4 regions of the uncultured Merdimonas sp. genome follow, and region 2 is predicted to be linked to each of the others. Evidence: predicted binding sites of a transcription regulator. Region 2 holds the regulator's gene; each other region holds the start of a gene.
What was found. Region 2 encodes Rex, which represses fermentation and respiration genes when NADH is low (regulators of the CRP and FNR family bind a similar motif). Its sites were predicted from a motif close to ATTGTTAANTANTTAACAAT; they were not measured.
Positions count from the first base shown of each region.

Region 1 (3,125 bases), 220 kb from region 2:
TTCCAAGATGAGAGCACAGAATAATCTTTCCGCCGTCAGCGATCAGCTTTTTGATGGTGGGAAGCGCTGCCACCAGACGGTTTTCGTCTGTGATCTTTCCGTCGATCAGCGGCACATTAAAATCGCATCTTACCAGTACTCGTTTTCCTTTCACATTGATATCATCGACTGATTTTTTATTAAGCATCTTTTTGCCTCCTAAAGCTTATTTTAGAGAAACTTCTGTTTCTCCTTACAAAAAGGGTCCGGCCCACTTAAGACCGGACCCTTACTTGAGTCTTAGCTGATCTCTGAATTATGCTAACTCAGAGAAGTATTTGATCGTTCTTACCATCTGGCTTGTGTAAGAATTCTCATTGTCATACCAGGAAACAACCTGAACCTGTGTGGTTCCGTTGTCAAGCGGCAGTACCATGGTCTGTGTTGCATCGAACAGAGAACCATATCTCATACCAACGATATCGCTGGATACGATCTCATCGGTGTTGTATCCAAAGGACTCGTTGGAAGCAGCCTTCATAGCCTCGTTGATCTGATCTACGGTAACAGTTCCTTCTACAACTGCAGTCAGGATGGTGGTAGATCCGGTCGGGGTCGGAACACGCTGTGCAGCGCCGATAAGCTTGCCGTTCAGTTCCGGGATTACAAGGCCGATTGCCTTTGCAGCGCCTGTGCTGTTAGGAACGATGTTCACAGCAGCTGCACGGGATCTTCTAAGGTCGCCTTTTCTCTGCGGTCCGTCCAGAGTCATCTGGTCGCCGGTGTAAGCGTGAATGGTGCACATGATACCGGTCTTGATCGGAGCCAGGTCATTGAGGGCTTTCGCCATCGGAGCCAGGCAGTTGGTAGTACAGGAAGCTGCAGAAATCACAGTATCCTCCGGTTTCAGTGTGTCGTGGTTTACATTATATACGATCGTTGGCAGGTCATTACCGGCCGGTGCAGAAATAACTACCTTTCTTGCGCCTGCTTTGATGTGTGCAGAAGCTTTTTCTTTGGATGTGTAGAATCCGGTACACTCCAGAACAACGTCAACGCCAATCTCTCCCCAGGGAAGTTCTTCAGCCTTAGCCATTGCATAGATTTTGATTTCTTTGCCGTCTACGATAATAGAATCATCAGTAGCTTCAACTTTATCAGCCAGAGCGTATTTACCCTGGGATGAATCATATTTTAATAAATGTGCAAGCATCTTCGGGGAAGTCAGGTCGTTGATCGCAACTACTTCATACCCCTCTGCTCCAAACATCTGTCTGAATGCAAGACGTCCGATACGTCCGAATCCATTAATCGCTACTTTTACTGCCATGATTAATTCCTCCTAAAGTTTTTTTCTTGATCCCTTCAATTTGTTAAAGAATCATCAACCAAGAATCATTGTACTAAATATGTTTCAAAAATTCAAGTGCTTTTCCCTTTTTTGAATACGGTTTTTACAGGATCTGACGGAAAACCGGTTTTCTTCCTGCAAATTCTGTATAATAGCGGAATCCGCAGCTTTTCAGGATCTCTGATACCTTCCCGTAATCGTAGGCAATGTGCTCCGGCCGGTGCCCGTCGGCTCCTACGGTAAGGATCTCTCCGCCCAGTTCCCGGTATCTTCTTAGCACATCCGGATGGGGATGGGCAAACGGAAGTCCGTACTTGAATCCCGCCATGTTTACTTCGATACCTTTTCCCTTCTCGATCACTGTACGCAGGATCTCATCGATCAGGTCCGCGTATCTGGCATATGAATATTCTTTTTCCCGTTCTTTGCCGTACCGCACCATATAATCCATGTGTCCCAGCACGTCAAAATCCCGGCTGACTTTCACATCCTCCAGCATCTCTTCCAGCGTGATCCGGTAGAATTCCCGGTCCGTCATCTGCCGGAATTCGGGATTGTGTTCCATTCCGTATACAATATCCTCCCGCCGGATGCTGTGCAAAGATCCGATTACAAAATCAAAGGGATACTCTGCCACAAACTCATGATAAAAATCCCCAGATGGGGCTGCAGGCCAAGTTCCACACCGATCCGGACATCGATCCTGTCCCGGTATTTTTCCTGGAGAGGCCTAAGTCCTGCGAAATAGGCTTCCGGCTCAAAGATGTCTTCCGGTCCCCAGGACAGATTGTCTTTGTCATAATGATCGGTAAAACAGATCATTTCCAGACCTTTTGAGATTGCCCCGCGGATCATTTCTTCCGGGGTTGCCTGAGAATCATGGGAAAAATTGGTGTGCATGTGAACGTCTGCTCTCATCTTGCTTCCTCCTTCACAATCGTTCCTCCGCCCAGCACATAGTCTCCGTCATACAGCACCAGCGCCTGGCCGGGCGTCACTGCCCGCTGCGGTTCTTCAAACGTACAGAGGATCTCGTCTTCTCCGGTTTTTTCTGCAAGACACCAGGCTCCTTTATGGTTATAACGGATCTTTGCCCAGACTCTTTTTTTCTCCGTAAGGTCAGGAACCGACATAAAATTGATCCGTCTGGCTCTTACCATCGTGGTCATGGATTCTTCTGCGCTTCCGATCACAACCTCGTTGGTCCCGGGGCGGATCTCCAGTACAAAGACCGGATGTCCAAGCGCAAGTCCCAGACCTTTTCTCTGGCCTACGGTATAATGGATAATGCCCCTGTGGGTTCCCACTACCGTACCGTCTGACAGCACAAAATTTCCCGGAAGGCTTCCCGCCTCGGTCCGGTCTTCAATAAAGGACGCATAATCTCCATCCGGCACGAAACAGATGTCCTGACTGTCCGGCTTATCTGCCACCAGAAGCCCCATTTCTTTTGCCGCCTGCCGGATCTGATCCTTGGTATAATCCCCCACCGGCATCAGCGTGGACGCCAGCTGATCCTGGGTCAGGCTGTAAAGCGCATAGGTCTGATCCTTGGCTCCTGTGGCCGATGTCTTCAGCGTGTAACGGCCGTTTTCCAGCCGGCAGATCCTGGCATAATGACCGGTAGCAATAAAATCTGCGCCAATCTGCCTGCTCCTTTCCAGAAGCGATTCCCATTTCACATAACGATTGCAGGCAATGCAGGGGTTTGGCGTCCGTCCGTGAAGATACTCCTCCACAAAATAATCTATGACATGTGCCTGAAATTCTTTCCGGAAATTCATCACATAATACG
Region 1 covers NZ_CAWVHE010000013.1:266,008-269,132, forward strand. Annotated here, with positions in the region: gene ABGT54_RS08370 (phosphoglycerate kinase) at 1-187, opposite strand, end outside; gene gap (type I glyceraldehyde-3-phosphate dehydrogenase) at 296-1,309, opposite strand; partial or broken gene ABGT54_RS08380 (histidinol-phosphatase HisJ family protein) at 1,434-2,248, opposite strand; gene mnmA (tRNA 2-thiouridine(34) synthase MnmA) at 2,245-3,125, opposite strand, start outside.
Region 1: a site for Rex is predicted at 1,349-1,368, ahead of gap (type I glyceraldehyde-3-phosphate dehydrogenase). Genes of this name have one in related genera too.

Region 2 (3,125 bases):
TCAGAAGATAAGTTTCCAGCCAGGCGATAGAAGAAAGATCCAGATGGTTGGTAGGCTCGTCCAGAAGCAGGATATCCGGGTTCGTAAGAAGCAGTTTCCCCAGGGAAACACGGGTTTTCTGACCGCCGGACAGGGTATCTACCGTTTTTCCAAATTCCTCTTCTGCAAAACCGAGTCCTTTCAGAACACCTGCAATCTCACTTTCACAGGCATATCCGTTTTGTCTTTCAAACTCGGAAGTAAGGCGGTTATAAGCTTCCAGTGTGGAAGAAAGCGCTTCGCCCGTGAGAGTATCCAGCGTTTGTTCGATGCTGCGGATCTTTTGTTCCATTGCAATAATATCTGCTTTGGCAAGCTTTACTTCTTCGTATATGGTATTTCCACTCTGCATTTCCTGGTGCTGCGCCAGGTATCCTAAAGTTTTTCCTTTTGTCAGGATCACTTCGCCGCCGTCGGAAGGAAGTTCCCCCACGATCATTTTCAGAAGCGTTGATTTTCCGGCGCCATTAGGACCGATCAGGGCGGCCTTTTCATGATCTTCCATGTGGAATGAGCCGTCCTTTACTATGACGTGATCCCCGAATGATTTATTGATTTTATGACATGCTAATATCATAATTTCCTCCTTATTATATCCGTTTCCATTATAACGAAAAAAAGACAAAATACAACTAAAAGTTTGACTTTGCAAATACAATTCTATATAATAATTTGTGAGATTAAACAACATGGAAGGTGAAGGCAAGTGGAAGACAGAGGGATTTCTCGGGCAGTGATCAGACGGCTGCCAAGATATTATAGATATTTGGGAGAACTTTTGGAAAACGGAGTAGAGCGCATATCATCCGGCGATCTTAGCAAGCGCATGAAGGTGACCGCATCCCAGATCCGGCAGGATCTTAACAATTTCGGCGGCTTTGGTCAACAGGGATATGGCTATAATGTAAAGTATCTGTATACCGAGATTGGAAAGATCCTGGGCCTGGAGGAAGATCACAATATCATCATCATCGGAGCAGGAAATCTGGGACAGGCTCTTGCGAATTATACTGCTTTTGAAAAGCGGGGATTTATCCTGAAGGGAATCTTTGATGTGAATCCCAGGCTCGAAGGCGTGTCGATCCGTGGAGTCCCGGTACGCATGATGGACGAACTGAAGTCCTTTATCCAGAATAACGAAGTGGAGATCGGAGTTCTTACGATCCCGAAAGAAAAAGCGATTGAGGTAGCCAACCTCCTGGTAGACAACGGCGTACGCGCGATCTGGAATTTCGCACATACAGACTTGAATCTGCCGGACAATGTCATTGTAGAGAATGTACATCTGTCCGAAAGCCTGATGCAGTTATCTTATAACATCAGCAGATATAAAGAAGAACACAAATAGTCAAAAAAGAAGCGTGTAACAGCCGCCATATTTTTATGGTCCGCTTTTACACGCTCTTATTTGTATCCGTTAATCATGAACAGAGACCGGGGACAAAGTCCGGATTCTCTGTCTGTTGCGGAAGCGGAACAAACAAAGCCGGTAAAGCATATACAATCAACAGGAGGGAACGCGGCGATGGATTATCTCTTAACCGGAACACAAATGCAGCAGGCGGATCGTTTTACGATCGAACATACAGATGTGACCGCGCTGGAACTGATGGAACGGGCGGCACAGTCCTGTATACAGGTTATGGAAGAAGAGCGTATTTCTCTGGATGCGCCCTGTATTGTCTGCGGATCCGGAAATAACGGCGGAGACGGTTTCGCCATTGCGAGACTGCTGGCTGAAAAAGGATATTCCCCAACGGTCTGCATGGTGGGAAATCGAAAGCATTGCACCCGGGAAACCGAATTTCAGATGGCGGCTCTTGATCAGACCGGGATCCCGGTCAGAGATGGGTATGTTCCGGGTAATTACAGCACCGTCATTGACGCCGTCTTCGGCGTGGGGCTGAACCGGGAGATTCAGGGGGATTGCCGGGAAGTTCTCCGCCAGATGAACGAATCTTCCGGCCTGAAGGTTGCCATCGATATTCCTTCCGGGATATCCGCAGATACCGGTATGGTAATGGGGATTGCTTTTTTGGCGGACATTACCATAACATTTCAGAAAAGGAAAACCGGGCTCTTCCTTTCTCCCGGCCGTTCTTATACAGGCAAGATATTTGTAACAGATATCGGGATCTCCACCAGTCAGCTGTGTGCGGACGGGATTTTCCTCCCGGATCTTTGCGACTATCAGAAAATGCTGCCTGCCCGTCCGGAAGATGCCAACAAAGGGGATTTTGGGAAACTTCTGGTCATTGCAGGAAGCAGGGGAATGTCCGGGGCCGCGTATCTGAATGCCATGGCCGCGTATTTAAGCGGCGCCGGTCTGATCAAGATCTATACAGCCGAAGAAAACCGGCAGATCCTTCAATCCGCAGTGCCGGAGGCGATCCTTTGTACTTATCGCGAATTTGACCGGCAGGATCTGACGGAGCTGTTACAATGGGCAGATACAGTCTGTATCGGGTCCGGGCTTGGAACCTCTATGACTTCTCTGGAACTTCTAAGGACCACGCTGGAATCCGGAAAAGGGCCTTTTGTGATTGATGCAGACGGGCTGAATCTGTTATCCGCACATCCGGAGTCTTTTCGCTGTCTATCCGGAAAAACCGCAGTGCTGACTCCTCACATGAAGGAAATGTCCAGGCTGCTTAATACAACGGTGGAAGACTTAAAGGAACACCGGATCTCTCTTTTAAAATCGTTCGTAAAAGAGCATGCAGTGGTCTGCGTTCTGAAAGATGCGCGGACACTGACCGGCGTCCCTGATCAGGGGCTGTTTTTCAACAGGAGCGGTAATTGCGCCATGGCAAAAGCAGGAGCAGGAGATGTGCTTGCCGGCATCATCGCAGGGCTTATGGCTCAGCATCAGACACCTGGGAACGCCGCCTGTCTTGGCGTATATCTCCACGGAAGGTCCGGAGATCTGGCCAGAGAAGCAAAAGGCGTTTACAGTGTTCTGGCAAGAGATCTGCTGGAGTATATCAGTTTCGCATTCATGGAAATCAGCGGGGAAAAACCACAGGAAAGGAAGGAATGGTTATGAACAAATACACAAGAGTCTGTGCCAGGATCGATCTGGACGC
Region 2 covers NZ_CAWVHE010000013.1:50,208-53,332, forward strand. Annotated here, with positions in the region: gene ABGT54_RS07245 (ABC-F family ATP-binding cassette domain-containing protein) at 1-616, opposite strand, end outside; gene ABGT54_RS07250 (redox-sensing transcriptional repressor Rex) at 746-1,387, shown strand; gene ABGT54_RS07255 (NAD(P)H-hydrate dehydratase) at 1,565-3,085, shown strand; gene alr (alanine racemase) at 3,082-3,125, shown strand, end outside.

Region 3 (3,125 bases), on a different contig from region 2:
ACCGTAGTTAGCATATACTAATCAATAGAATGACAGGAACAGGATGGAGGGATAGTGATGGGTGACGCGATTATTATGGTGGTGATCCTGATCGTTCTCATCTTTGCGGTGAAGGGATCGTTGAAGCATTTCAAAGGAGAGGGGGCATGCTGCGGTGGCGGATCCGGCAGCGTGAAGCCGAAAAAGCCGAAAAGGAAGACGCTTGACGGTCCTGTGATCGGACGCCGCACGATCCGCATTTCAGGCATGCACTGCCAGAACTGTGTGAACAGTGTGACCAGTGCGCTTAACGCGATAGACGGGGTTTCGGCAAAAGTAAACCTGAAAGATAACCGGGCGGAAGTGTCTTACGACCGTGCGGTAGATGAGAGTGTTCTGAAACAGGCTGTAGAAGGAGCGGGATTTGAAGTTGTCAGCATTTCCTGATATGAGGCGGCGGTATGGTGAGCAGAAAAGATGAAATCATAGAACAATTAAAAGAAAATGGATGTCGTATCACAAAGCAGAGAAAACTTCTGATTGATATCATCCTGAAGGATGACTGTGCAAGCTGCAAAGAAATCTATTACAAGGCTTCGAAACAGGACAAACGGATCGGGGTGGCCACGGTTTATCGCATGATCAACGCACTGGAAGAGATTGGAGCGATCAGCAGGCAGAACCTGTACAAGATTGAGTGCGGGAAAGGGTGCTGTAATGACGGCGGATGCGAGATCATCCTGGAGGATGATACGATCTGCCGGCTGTCAAAAGAAAAGCTGGACCAGATCATCCGGGAGGGGGTCAGACAGTACGGTTATTTAAGCACTGGAAAGAAAGTGTCAAAGATTATATATCACTGCCGGTAGCAGCAGGGAAGTTTCTTTTCATTTCCTATTGTATTATGCGGACTTTTGTGCTAAACAATAAATGGGTTGTTATGAGATAACAAAAGCAGGAGGCAAAATAGGATGAAACTGATTATGTATGGAACCAACGCCTGTCCCGATTGCGTGCATGCAGAAGAAGTGCTGAAGGACAAGAATATTTCTTATATCTATCTGGACTGGACAGACAGTACCGCAAATCTGAAGCGTTTTTTGAAACTCAGAGATCATGAGCCACTCTTTGATGAAGTGAAAAAAGAAGGGAAGATCGGAATCCCATGCTTTCAGCTGGAGGACGGAACTCTGACGCTGGACCTGGACCTGGTACTGGAGAAGGTGCAGCCATGAAGAAACAAAGACTGCGGGAAGAGCTGTTAGAGAAAAGAAAATTTCTTTCCGGCGCCTATTATCAGATGGCAGATGAGAGGATCTGTATGCTGGCGGCGGAACTTCCGGAATTCCAACAGGCAGAAGTGGTGTTCTGTTATGTGGGGATGGAAGGGGAGATCAACACCCGCCCTCTTCTGGAAAAAGTGCTGGCGGAGGGAAAACGGCTGGGCGTGCCGCGCTGTGAGAAAAAAGGCGTGATGCAGGTTTATGAGATCCATTCTTTACAGGACCTTGCACCCGGGACTTTTGGAATTTTGGAACCGGCGCCGGGAGCCGGACTGATCCGCCCGGAAGAGATAGACCTGGCTCTGGTCCCATGTCTGACCTGTAATGAACAGGGAGCCCGCCTGGGATACGGAGGCGGATATTATGACCGGTATCTGGAACAGACTGCCTGCACCAGAGCGGCCCTTTGCAGGGAATTGTTCCTGACAGACGATATACCGGTGGAAGAACATGATCAGCAGATGGATCTGATCGTTACAGAAACAGGCGCGATACATGTAGGAAAATAGTCAAAGATAATGATCAATATTAATATGGGGACGGGGGATTTTTGAAAATCCCCCGTCCCCATATTAATATTGATCAAGTTAAATAATTAACAAAAAAGATAAATACACTTCTTGTCAAATAATTAACGATATGTTATTATGATAAAAAATTATCAATCTTATTTCATCAAAAGAAAGGAAAGGAAACGTATGAGCAGTAAGATCACTATTATTGGAGCAGGAAGTGTGGGGGCAACAATCGCCTATAAACTGTCGGGAGAGGACATTGCGTCGGAACTGGTCCTCATTGACATCAATAAGGAAAAAGTGGAAGGGGAAGTGATGGATATTAAGCAGGGTACCTGCTTCCGCAATCCGATTTCGATCATAGCAGGAGATTATGAGGATGCGGCAGGATCCGATATTGTGATCATCACTTCCGGGATTGCCCGTAAGCCCGGCCAGACCAGGATCGAACTGACACAGACGAACGTGAATATCATCAAAGAGATCACGCCGGAGATCGTGAAAGCGGCGCCGGATGCCATCTATATCATTGTCAGCAATCCAGTGGATATCCTGACCTATGTGTTTACAAAGATCTCCGGTCTGCCGGAGAATCAGATCATCGGGTCGGGAACCATTCTGGATACGGCGCGTCTGCGTTACGGTCTGTCAGAGCATTTCCATGTGGCACAGAAAAATATTCACGCTTATGTTTACGGAGAACACGGGGATTCCTCTTTTGTTCCGTGGAACAGCGCTGATATCGCCAGCATGAACCTGGATGATTACTATCAGGTGATGAAGGATAAGGTAGATTTAAAAGAGCTGGATAAAGCGGGAATGGAAGAATATGTGCACAAGTCCGGCGGCCAGGTGATCGCCAAGAAGGGAGCCACTTTCTACGCCGTGTCTGTTGCAGTCTGTGAACTTTGTAATCTGATCCTTGCGGCATCCGATTCTGTAGCAACTGTTTCCAGCATGATGCATGGCGAGTACGGGATTGAGGATGTGGCATTAAGTACGCTGACCCTGGTAGGACCAAAAGGCGTGCAGGGACGGATCCCGATCCACCTGACAGAGGAAGAGGTAGAGAGACTGCAGGCCAGCGCCAAGGTATTAAAAGATGTGATCGCTCAGATTGAGATATAAGAAATGAGGAGGAAACGCTATGAAATACAGCTATTACCCCGGCTGTACGCTGAAAAATAAAGCCGAAGACCTGGACGCTTACGCCCGGGCTTCGGCCAAAGTTTTGGGCTTTGAACTGGAAGAACTGGAAGAATGGCAGTGCTGCGGCGGCGTGTACCCTCTGGGGAACGATGAGATCGCCACAAAACTTGCCTCTGTCCGGGCTCTGCATGCGGCCAGG
Region 3 covers NZ_CAWVHE010000003.1:549,237-552,361, forward strand. Annotated here, with positions in the region: gene ABGT54_RS03525 (heavy metal-associated domain-containing protein) at 58-426, shown strand; gene ABGT54_RS03530 (transcriptional repressor) at 441-848, shown strand; gene ABGT54_RS03535 (glutaredoxin domain-containing protein) at 951-1,214, shown strand; gene ABGT54_RS03540 (5-formyltetrahydrofolate cyclo-ligase) at 1,211-1,771, shown strand; gene ABGT54_RS03545 (L-lactate dehydrogenase) at 1,961-2,905, shown strand; gene ABGT54_RS03550 (CoB--CoM heterodisulfide reductase iron-sulfur subunit B family protein) at 2,925-3,125, shown strand, end outside.
Region 3: a site for Rex is predicted at 1,909-1,928, ahead of ABGT54_RS03545 (L-lactate dehydrogenase). Genes of this name have one in related genera too.

Region 4 (3,125 bases), on a different contig from region 2:
TCACCGCATCGCAGGCAATATCCATAGCCTTCAGCTCTTCGCATTTGTTCAGAGCTTCCGGATCGTTGATATAATCCAGCTCATCCATGGTCTTTTTAATCTTCTCTTTATAATCCATGTATCCGGTAGTAAATACCTGTTCTCCACCACAGGTGTGTCCCGGTCCTCTCTGCTCCATGAACTCAGTAAACATACCTGCATGGTAGCACTCCTGCCACTCCGGAGTCATTCTGGAGAGCAGTTTTTCTCTCATACTTCTTCCTGTCCAGTAAGGAATGATCTCCTCTCTCTGGAGCTTGCGGTCTTCCTCTGTAGTCTTAAAGGACACCAGTTCTCTTTCGCTCATAACAATCATATCTTCTTCGCTGTGGCAGCAAAGCTCCGGGAATGTAGGAGAAGCCTGGGGATCTTTACCTTTTTCTCCCACAATCAGTTCTCCGTCTCCAAGATACAGTGTCTTTTTGGAGAAATACTCTTTCAGAGTCATAGCTCTCATGACCGGAATGGAATACTTTCCGTCATTTGCCCTGTAGAAATCTGTCTCAATCTTCGCCCGCTCCAGATCAATGTGAACCGGTGTGTTGACACTGATCTCTCTCAACTTCTGAATTCTTTCATTCATACCGCGTAATGTTCCCATGTTTACCCTCCTATTTTGGTGTTTTTGAATCCTGCGTCCACGAACAGGGAAACAAATGCTTCCATTTCTTCTCTGTCCGGTGCATGCAGGTTGGTTCCTTTATATTCCATATCCAGCTTCCGGTACTTGCCGCTTCCGGTATCGTGGTAAGGCAGCAGATTGACCTGTGCCGGATGAATATCATGTTCCTGAAGGAAAGCGATGGTCTCCTTCATGTTCTGCTCGTTCCCGTTGACCTCTTTGATCGTGGGAATGCGGATGTAGATCCTTGCCCCGTCATGAGCCAGACGGACCAGATTCTCCAGAATCAGTTTGTTGTCTGTTCCCATATATTCTTTATGAAGCTTCGGATCCATCACCTTTACGTCATATAGAAAAGTGTCCACATAAGGGAGGATCTTTTCAAACTTCTCATATGGAACGTATCCGCAGGTGTCGATGGTAAGCGTCACATCCTGACGTTTCAGCTCCTTTGCCACTGCCAGAATATAATCCATATCCATAGTCATCACTTCGCCGCCGGAAAGGGTGACGCCTCCGCCGGACTCTTCGTAAAACATCTGATCTTTCATCAGCTCTTTTACCAGTTCTTTTACCGTGTATTCTCTGCCGATGATCTCCCGCACCCCTGCCGGGCAGAAGTTCTCACACTTGCCGCAGAGCGTACATTTTTCCGTATCCAGTACCGGGCGGGCGTCCTCCATCCGTACCGCCCCGGCAGGACAGACCGCAGCACAGGCGCCGCAGCCCACACATTTTTCCCTGTCCACCTGCATCTCTCTCTCAAAACGCTGTGTCTCCGGATTATGACACCAGGTGCACTTTAACGGACATCCCTTAAAAAAAACGGTGGTGCGTATCCCATCTCCATCGTGGATTGAAAATTTCTGTATATTGGTTATGTTTTTCATCACACACTCCTGTGAAATTTTTGTACAAACCGTAGTTTGAACTTCAGTTTGAACTTTAGTCTAATCTGTTTGTCTTAAATCTACCCCAATGTTATAAATTTGTCAATAGGCAGGAGTACCAGAAAAACAAACTCTTTTTAGGGCAAATTTCCTATACCCCTTTTCTTTCCCTTTGCATTCCGCGCAAAAAGGGTTATAATCTTCTACCGGGGCTTTTCCCAGACCATTCACTCTAAGGAGACTTTGACATGACCTATTTGCTGACCGCTATCGCAGTCAATCTGTGTATGACGTTTCTGATGCGGTATTCCAAACACCACAACGGCAACCGCTACGCCTTGAATATCTGGAATTATATTACCGGGGCGCTGATCAGTTTTCTGATGCTGCAGGATAAGACTTTGGTCCTGAAAGGAGATCTGATCTCTCTTGGCGCAGGGATCCTCAACGGCGCCGGATTTGTGGCTGCCCTGACTCTGCTCCAGATCAGCATCCGCAGAAACGGCGCTCCCCTCACCACAACGTTTCACCGGCTGGGGATCCTGATCAATCTTCTGTAAACCACAGCGCCTGTCTATAGAGTTTCTCTATAGACAGGCGCTTTTATTATAATTTTGAATCATTCTGTCTCCCTGTTTTCTGATATTCTGTAAATAGGATAAAATTCCGGCAACCAAAACAGGATACCAGTAAAAAGGAGGACATGTATGAACACAAGAAAAGACTGGAAAAAATTATTGGTGCTTCCGGCTTTGGCCGCGCTCTCACTGTCGGCAACCGCAAACGCCGAGGAAGCGCCCGCTACGGATCCCGGCGTGTCCACATCTGAGATTGCAGTGGATGCAGCTCATTTCCCCGATGAAGTATTCCGGGGATACATTTCTTCACAGATCGACCTGGATGCAAGCGGAACGCTCTCCCAGACAGAGATCGACAGCGTTGATACCATTGATTTTCTCTGGGGAGAATACTATGTAACAGATCTTACCGGGATCGAGTATTTTACTTCTCTGGAAACTCTGGAGTGCTGCTACACTGCCATCACCAGCCTGGACGTAAGCCAGTTCCCGAAGCTTACCCGGCTCAACTGCTCTGACACCGGCATTACCAGCCTGGACGTAAGCAACAACCCGGAGCTTAGTTATCTGGAATGTACCTACACGGGCCTGACTGCTCTGGACGTAAGTAAGAATCCAAAGCTTACCGAACTTCACTGTTATGAAACGGATATCGCTGCTCTGGATGTATCCGCCAATCCGGCTCTGGTGCGTCTGGACTGCAACAACACCAACATAAGTCAGCTGGACGTTACGAAAAATCCGGCGCTCTTTGCTCTGAACTGCGAGAATACACAGGTGGCAGCTCTGGACTTAAGCCAGAATTCCGAACTCTATGAAGTCTATGTCACCAACACACCGATGACCGAGATCGATGTTACAAACAATCCGGATCTGGTACACATCCGGGTATCCGGCACCGGCATTACCGAGCTGGATCTTAGCCAGAACCCTGTACTTGCAGCCCTCTACTGCTCTGACACAGACATCCGGGAGCTGGATCTTAGCAACAATCCG
Region 4 covers NZ_CAWVHE010000011.1:24,187-27,311, reverse strand. Annotated here, with positions in the region: gene hypD (trans-4-hydroxy-L-proline dehydratase) at 1-640, opposite strand, end outside; gene ABGT54_RS05350 (trans-4-hydroxy-L-proline dehydratase activase) at 643-1,551, opposite strand; gene ABGT54_RS05345 (hypothetical protein) at 1,800-2,111, shown strand; gene ABGT54_RS05340 (S-layer homology domain-containing protein) at 2,259-3,125, shown strand, end outside.
Region 4: a site for Rex is predicted at 1,639-1,658, ahead of ABGT54_RS05350 (trans-4-hydroxy-L-proline dehydratase activase). Genes of this name have one in related genera too.